One region of the Streptococcus pneumoniae genome, then DNA from elsewhere that is predicted to be linked to it. Evidence: predicted binding sites of a transcription regulator. Region 1 holds the regulator's gene; the other holds the start of a gene.
What was found. The regulator Rex, encoded in region 1, represses fermentation and respiration genes when NADH is low (regulators of the CRP and FNR family bind a similar motif). The targets are predictions, from matches to a motif close to TTGTGAANTANTTCACAA.
Positions count from the first base shown of each region.

Region 2: AT689_RS03675 (zinc-dependent alcohol dehydrogenase family protein) is a predicted target of Rex. The motif match lies at 2,204-2,221, and genes of this name have one in related genera.

Region 1 is NZ_LN831051.1:1,481,039-1,485,467, reverse strand. It holds gene AT689_RS07970 (ribose-phosphate diphosphokinase) at 1-314, shown strand, start outside; gene AT689_RS07965 (cysteine desulfurase family protein) at 324-1,439, shown strand; gene AT689_RS07960 (DUF1831 domain-containing protein) at 1,444-1,791, shown strand; gene AT689_RS07955 (DUF4649 family protein) at 1,799-2,014, shown strand; gene AT689_RS07950 (redox-sensing transcriptional repressor Rex) at 2,097-2,738, shown strand; gene AT689_RS07945 (gamma-glutamyl-gamma-aminobutyrate hydrolase family protein) at 2,756-3,445, shown strand; gene radC (RadC family protein) at 3,442-4,122, opposite strand; gene pcrA (DNA helicase PcrA) at 4,165-4,429, opposite strand, start outside.
Region 2 is NZ_LN831051.1:697,285-701,713, reverse strand. It holds gene comGA (competence type IV pilus ATPase ComGA) at 1-475, opposite strand, end outside; gene AT689_RS03680 (DUF1033 family protein) at 551-916, opposite strand; gene AT689_RS03675 (zinc-dependent alcohol dehydrogenase family protein) at 1,067-2,125, opposite strand; gene nagA (N-acetylglucosamine-6-phosphate deacetylase) at 2,288-3,439, opposite strand; gene AT689_RS03665 (acyltransferase family protein) at 3,592-4,429, opposite strand, start outside.

The sequences.
Region 1 (4,429 bases):
AGAAAGCTATCTTGATTGATGATATTTTAAATACAGGACGTACCTTCTCTGAAGCTTCTAAAATCGTTGAACGTGAAGGAGCTACAGAAATTTATGCTGTTTCTAGCCACGGTCTCTTCGTCGAGGGAGCTGCTGAGCTTCTTGACAATACTAATATTAAAGAAATTCTTGTGACTGATTCAGTAGCAACAAAAGAAAAAACTCCTAAAAATGTATGCTATATCACTGCTAGTGAGTTAATTGGTGATGCTATCGTACGTATTCACGAAAGAAAACCAGTCAGCCCACTCTTTGCCTACAATAAAAAGAAATAAGGTGATTCTTTGATTTATTTGGACAATGCTGCAACGACTCCTATGTCAGCAGTTGCTATTTCAGCTATGACCAAGGTTATGCAAGAAACCCACGGAAATCCTTCTAGTATTCATGGTCATGGTCGTCAAGCTGGCAAACTCTTGCGAGAAGCCCGTCAGGAACTAGCCCAGTTACTAAGGACAAAACCTCAACATATCTTTTTCACTTCTGGTGGGACTGAAGGCAATAATACTACCATCATTGGCTACTGTCTTCGTCACCAAGAACAAGGAAAACATATCATCACAACTGCCATCGAGCACCATGCTGTCCTTGAAACAATTGATTACTTGGTTCAACACTTTGGGTTTGAAGCAACCATTATCCAGCCAGAAAATCAAGAAATCACAGCCCAGCAAATTCAAAAGGCTTTACGTGACGATACGATTTTGGTTTCTACCATGTTTACCAATAATGAGACAGGAAACCTACTGCCCATCGCTGAAATTGGCCAAATACTCAAGCAACACCCTGCTGCCTATCATGTTGATGCAGTTCAGGCTATTGGTAAAATCCCAATTCATTCAGAAGAATTGGGCATTGATTTTCTCACTGCTTCTGCCCACAAATTCCATGGTCCTAAGGGAATCGGTTTTCTCTACGCATCTAGCATGGACTTTGATTCCTATCTACATGGCGGAGACCAGGAACAGAAAAAACGTGCAGGAACTGAAAATCTGCCTGCTATCGTAGGCATGGTTGCAGCCCTAAAAGAAGACCTAGAAAAACAAGAAGAACATTTTCAACATGTACAAAATCTAGAAACTGCCTTTCTGGCAGAGCTGGAGGGCATTCAGTATTACTTGAATAGAGGAAAACATCATCTCCCTTATGTTCTCAATATTGGATTTCCTGGTCAGAAAAATGACCTCTTACTCCTTCGGCTAGATTTAGCTGGAATTTCAATCTCTACTGGCTCAGCCTGTACTGCAGGCGTTGTCCAATCCAGCCATGTTCTTGAAGCCATGTATGGCGCAAATTCAGAACGCTTGAAGGAATCCCTTCGCATCAGTTTGTCGCCACAAAATACCGTTGAAGACCTACAAACCCTCGCAAAAACCTTAAAAGAAATTATCGGAGGTTAGCCATATGGCATTTGAAAAAATCATTCAGTTAAAAAATTGTCGTTACGATTACACTCTTAGCCCTTCTGTTAAAAAATTCACCCTCAAAGATAACACCTTTTTTGAAACTAAGGTTGGTAACTATGAACTGACTCGCCTTTTGGAAAAAGTGCCAAACAGCGGTGAAGGCTTCCAACTCAAAATCATCATTAACAAGGAAGTTACAGGGGCTAAAATCAATATCACTGATAAGTTTGGCCTTCGTCTAGTTGATATTTTCAAATCAGAAGACCACCATATTCATCAGGAAAAATTCTACTTCCTCATGGATAGCTTGGTAGAACGTGGTGTCTTTACAAAATCGGAAAGATAGAGCCAAAATGTTTGAACTGACCTATAAGGACTGCTATCATGTAGAGCGTACTCTCAAGTATGAGGATCATGAGGCTCTCATGTTGACTTTGTCAGGATGTGTAACCTTACCAGATACACTTTATGTGACTTCTCTGACTTTTAGGGGCCAAAAAGTTTATCAGGGTCTGGTCGGAGACCTCTACCGTTTTCTATCTCATGCAGATTTTTTACATCAAAACTAAGATTTTTCTTAGTTTTTTCTTATTTTTGTTGATTTTTTCACAATGTTTCTATAAAATAGAAGAATAGAAAGGTTGTGATTTTGTGAAAGATAAACAGTTTGCTATTCCAAAAGCTACAGCAAAAAGACTCTCTCTCTACTATCGAATTTTTAAGAGATTTCATGCAGAAAAGATTGAACGTGCCAACTCTAAGCAAATTGCAGAGGCTATCGGTATTGATTCAGCGACCGTACGTCGTGATTTTTCCTATTTTGGTGAACTTGGTCGTCGTGGTTTTGGATATGATGTCAAAAAACTAATGACATTTTTTGCCGATTTGCTCAATGACAACTCTATTACCAATGTCATGCTGGTTGGTATTGGAAATATGGGCCATGCCCTTCTCCACTACCGCTTCCACGAACGTAACAAGATGAAGATTATCATGGCCTTTGACCTAGATGACCATCCTGAAGTCGGTACCCAAACTCCTGACGGGATTCCCATTTACGGAATTTCTCAGATCAAGGATAAAATCAAGGATGCTGATGTGAAGACTGCTATCCTAACTGTTCCCAGCGTCAAGTCACAAGAGGTTGCTAATCTCTTGGTTGATGCTGGTGTGAAAGGAATTCTCAGTTTTTCACCAGTCCATCTGCATTTACCAAAAGACGTGGTCGTTCAGTATGTCGATTTGACAAGTGAACTCCAAACCCTCCTCTACTTCATGCGAAAAGAGGATTAGAAAGCGAAAATCATTTTATGAAAAAACCAGTTATTGGGATTACAGGAAACGAAAAAACTCATCCAGATGATGACATCATGATGAGCTACGCAGCAAAAGGCTTTGTTGAAGGCGTTAAAGATGCTGGAGGGATTCCCATCATCCTACCGATTGGTGATCAAGAAATGGCCTGCCACTATATCAGTTTGATTGACAAGCTCATCTTGACAGGTGGGCAAAATGTCGATCCAAAATTCTATGGCGAACCCAAAACCATTGATAGCGATGACTATCACCTTCAAAGAGATATCTTCGAACTGGCCCTCATCAAGGAAGCTATTAAACAGAAAAAGCCCATTTTCTCTGTCTGCCGTGGTACCCAACTCTTTAACGTTGCCATGGGTGGAACTTTGTACCAAGATATCGAAGACCATTGGCAGGATTCTTCTGTTGAGTACACAACTCAACGCTTGGTGACAGAACCAGATACCGTTCTCCAAGAAATCTATGGAGAAATCTCTCATATCAACTCCTTCCACCACCAGAGCATCAAGGACTTAGCACCAAATTTAAAAGTTGTGGCTCATGATCCTAAAGATGGTATCATTGAGGCTGTCATGAGTACGGATGATGTCGCCTTTCTCGGTGTCCAATGGCATCCAGAACTTCTTTTTGAAAATCGTCCCAAAGATAAAAAACTCTTTGACTATGTCGTTAATGAACTTTAGATTAAATCTGTCTTTTCACGATAACTAAAGTAATTAGAATGAGAGACAATCAAATGGTCCAAGAGAACAATCCCCATCAGTTCGCAGGCTTCTTTAACAAGTTTAGTGACATGATCATCATTTTGGCTAGGCGCTACCGCTCCTGAAGGATGATTGTGGACCAAGATAAGAGAAGTCGCCATATGCTTGATTGCATAGTGAAGAATCTCTCGCGGTTCAGCGATACTACGAGTTACAGAACCGATAAAAATGGTCTGCTGATGGATGATTTGATTTTGAGTATTGAGATAGAGTGCCACCAGGTGCTCTTGTTTTTTATCCCCTAATTCCTGCTGCATCTTCTTGGCCAACTTTTGACTGCTGAGAATACTTTCCATTTCAAGAGTCTCGTGTTTGTGAATACGATGCCCCAGTTCAATCATAGCTTGTAATTCTATGGCCTTAACACGCCCAATACCAGACAAACTCTGCAATTCCTGCAGGGTCATTTTTTTCAAATCCGTTAGGCTTGAAAGATTGTTCAAGACTTTTTGGGCAATTTCAAAAACGCTAGCTTGACGTGTTCCTGTCCTGAGTAAAATAGCTAGCAACTCTTGGTTACTAAGCGCTTCAACTCCTTCCTTGGCCAGCCTTTCTCTTGGTAATAGTGAATCTTCTTGGAATGAAATACTGTACATAAAAATCCTCCTCACTTTATTATTCGTGAGAAGGATGGAAAATTAGATTTTTTTCTCAATTGGAGCCACACTGGCTAAAAGTTTTTTCAAACCTACTTCTGGGAAATTGATTTTCAATTCCTGCCTAGCACCGCTACCTGAAACTTCCAGAACAGTTCCCTCTCCCCATTTCTTGTGGAGAGCAATGTCACCAATGGACCAATTTGCCTCGCTAGATGCTGGTTTTGCGCCAGCTGTAAATTGACCAAATGGAAGACCGCTTGACTGGATTGATTTTGGGGCAGCACCGCGTTTACGGTCTTGAAGA
Region 2 (4,429 bases), 780 kb from region 1:
GTCCTTTAAAGAGTGACTTGGACAATTCATGCATCAAGGTCGTCTTACCACTCCCAACCGGGCCAGCAAAAAGATAGAGTCCCCGTTGCCTGTACTGCTTGCCTAATTCTTCAATATCCTGAAACCAAAAATGCAAGTCCTGCTCCTCATCGTGCAACAAACGGATAACCAAACTCTCATGTCCCCGATAATCGCCTACAGTAGATAAACGTAGAGACGCCATCTTCTGGTCATAGGCATAATCACAGGAACCCAGTTGACTACGTCTTTTTTCTCCCACATTCATACCCGCCACAAACTTAAAGTGACTGATAACGGCTGCAAACTTTTCAAAATCATAGCTACCAATTTTACAGCGCTCGTCTCCTACCCTCATATGAAGCTCATAGGCGTCTAACTTAGGGACAAAATAAATATCCTGCGTCCCTTTTTTCCGAGCTGAACGAATGATTTCTTGTGCAATTTCTTGAACCATACTTACCTCCTCACCTATACTATTCGCAAAGCGTTAGAAAAATAAAAAAAGCAACTCCAAAAAAGTTACTTTTCTCTATTTTAATTTCATACGGCAAGAACGATTCCTTTCCTGACTGGTTTGTTTTTCATAGCCTGAGCGTAGTTTTTCGTCTGGGATAACCTGCTCATCCTGCAAAAGAGCCAAAGAATGGTATTGTTGTAAATACTCATCACATTCATCACACCAGCGTTGGTCTTCCGGGTCCCAAAAAATGGTCATCAAGTCGCTTCTACTTTTATAAAGAGGGGATTCTTGTTCCAATCTAAACCAGCAAGTTTTGTAGTATTTGAGAGCATCATAATACTGGTCAAATTTTCTACTTGCTACAATATCTTCTTCCCAACCTTCTAAGAACCACCACGGTTCAAAATCTCCGTACATTTCTATAACACGATACATATTCATTCATTCCTTTGTACCGTATATTATAACCAATTCCGCCAGACAAGGAAAGAAATATGCTCATTTCTTAATTTTTTGATAAAAAATCCAGCCATCTGATGGATGACTGAATTTCTATTTGCTTATGTACAAAAATATTTTTACTACTTAGGCTTCTGAGATATCGTTTTCGATAATGACCTTAATGGCATGGTGGTCTGCTGCCTTACTGAAGACTTCGTAGGCTTTTTCAATTTCACTGAGTTTGAAATAGTGAGTTACCAATTTTTCCGGTTCAATCTTATGACTTTCAAGTGCTTTCAACAATTGTGGAGTCGTATTTGTAGATACCAAACCAGTTGTTACATTGATGTTGCGAATCCAAAGTTTATCTAAATCGAATTCAACTGGTTTACCATGCACACCACAGTTGGCAACCGTTCCGTCTACACCGATAATCTTTTGACAGAAATCAAATGTTTCAGGAATCCCTACAGCTTCGATAGCGACATCCACACCACGACCATCTGTCAAATCATAAATTTCTTTAATGGCTTTTTTAGGGTCTGAAGAATTAACCTTATGAGTCGCACCGAATGATAGGGCAGTTTCCAAGCGGTTATCGTCTAGGTCTACCATAATCAATTTAGCTGGTGAATAGAATTGGGCTGTTAAAAGAGCAGCCAATCCAACTGGACCTGAACCAATAATGGCTACGCTGCAACCAGGTTCTACTTTCCCTTTTAAGACACCAATTTCATATCCAGTAGGCAGAATGTCTGACAGCATAACCAAAGCTTCATCTGACAAGTCTTCTGGAGTATGGTAAAGAGTATTATCTGCATGAGGGACACGTAGATATTCAGCCTGCATACCATCAATCAAGTGACCGAAAATCCAGCCCCCTTCGTCTTCACAGTGGGCATAAATTCCTTTTTTACAGTAGTAGCATTTACCACAGGCACAGACGCAAGAAATCAAGACCTTGTCACCTTTTTTGAAGTTGGAAACTCCTTCCCCAACTTCTTCAACAATCCCAATCCCTTCGTGGCCAAGAATGGTACCACTTTGGCAAGTAGGAACATCCCCTTTGATAATATGGAGGTCTGTTCCACAAATAGTGGTTTTTACAATACGCACAATAGCGTCTGTTGGCTTGCGAATAACTGGTTTGTCTACATCAACAAAAGAAGCAAGTCCTGGTTTAACATAAGTATAGGCTTTCATAAAGCACTCCTCCGTTTTTTTATTTGTAATATTTATAGTTCAATTGTAAGCATTTTTCTTTGTTTCTTCAAGCTTTTTTTGTGATTTTTTTAACTTTTTATTTACCAGTAAAGTACCCTGTATAAAAAAGCAGAAGTTAGTCTCTAACTTCTGCCTTCTCTCTTATGCTTGATAACGTTTCACGCCATCTAGGTAGGTTGCTACCAATTCCAAATCTTTATCTAATACGATGAAGTCAGCGTCGTAGCCTTCACGGATTTGGCCACAGACGTCATCGATGTGAACGGATTTAGCTGGGTTGAAGCTGGCCATCATGACTGCTTCATGCGGATTCGCAATTCCCCATTCGACCACATTCTTCAAACCATCTTTGAGTTTGAGGATAGAACCTGCCAAGTTACCTGTCGATTTGAGGCGTGCAGTTCCATTTGCAACGACAACTGGGAATTCTCCCAACATATAATCTCCGTCTTCCAATCCCCCAGCTGTCATACAGTCTGTGATAAGAGCGATGTTTTCTGTTCCTTTTTGTTTGATAAGAATTTCGCAAGCCTTTGGATCTACGTGGTGACCATCACAGATCAACTCTGCATAGGTATGTGGCAATTGGTACATGGCTCCAACCATACCCAATTCACGGTGAGTCAACCCACGCATTCCATTGTAGGCATGCACCCAAACACTCGCTCCAGCATCGACTGCTTTTTTGGCTTCATCAAAAGTCGCGTTTGAATGTCCAAGAGCAACCGTCACACCTTCGCCCGTAACTGTACGAACAAAGTCTTCCACCCCATCACGTTCTGGTGCAAGGGCAATTTTATTAAGCAAGCCATTTGCCGCTTTTTGCCAAGAATGAAACTCCTCAACACCCGGGTCTCTCATATAAGTTGGATTTTGTGCCCCCTTAAAAGTTTCTGTGAAATATGGACCTTCATAATAAATCCCACGAATCTTAGCACCTGTTGCTTCTTTATAATGGTTTCCAAGATTTTCAGTGACTGCAAGCAATTGCTCATAAGTGGCTGTTAAAGTTGTGGGTAAGAAACTGGTAACACCGGTACTAAGAAGTCCTTCACTCATAGTATGCAATGTACCTTCAATGTTGTTGTCCATCACATCTACACCTGCATATCCATGAATATGAGTATCCACAAGACCTGGGGCAATGCTATAACCTGTATAGTCAATCACCTCAGCCCCTTCAGGAATCTGCTCTACATGTTTTCCAAACTTGCCGTCCACAAGTTCCAAGTAACCACCTCGACGAACTCCGTGTGGGTAGAAAAACTGATCCGCTTTAATATAGTTAGGCATAATGTTAACCTCCTTAAAAGATTGATTCTACAATTTATTATGTCAATTACATTATAAACCTTTCTTTTTTATTTGTAAATGGTATAGACCTATTTTTTGGAGATATTTTAAAAGAGCTGGATTTCTCCAACTCTTCTCTTTTTTAATACAAGTTATTTTGATTTAACCGGCTTGTCTTGAGCTGTCTGCAAAGCTGTGGCAATCGTATCTGCATACAATTTTGCTCCTGCTTCGATAGTGCTACTCTCACTCCCGAAATGAACCTGGTCTGTTCCAGCCCAAATTTCTGGATGCTCTTTCGCAACTTGATTCCAATCTGCTATCGTAATGTAAGGTGTCTTCTCTGCCAATTCTCTCATATAGGCAGCAGCCTTCTCAACGATGGCATAGGTCTCTTTTGTCTTATCACCCTCATAAGGAGTCACCAAAATCATATGGTGTCCCTTAGGAAGATTTTTCACGATACTGTCCCAGTCATCCTTGTAATTCTCAGGATTATTTACCCCAGTCGCAATGACCACCGTCTTAGGTAAAAATTTATTCTGGCTATTATTTAGCATGATTTCATTTGCGGTCTTGGTTGTTACGCTGACCTGCGCGTTAATCTGTGCTCCAGGAAGAGCTGTCTGTAGTGCTGTATTTGCCCTTAAAGCCACTGAGTCACCAATTAACATAGTGCCATCAGCAATTCCCAAACTGTTTGCATCTGCCCGTTCTGCCATCACCTTGGTCTGGCCAATATTTGTTGCAGCTTGCTTCAAGCCATTGACAGTCAAGTCTGTCTCAAACGCTCCCACTTGTGGTGCCAACAAGGTCACCATGCAGACAATGAAGGTCAAGATTCCTGTACCTGCTGCAAGAATTGCGTGAATATAAGGCAGGGGACGAAGAGTTTGTAAAATAGGTGTGTTCTTGCCTGCAATCCAAGGTTCCAATACATAAAATGACAGACTGGCAAAGCCATAAGAACAAATCAGAGTCAGTAATACA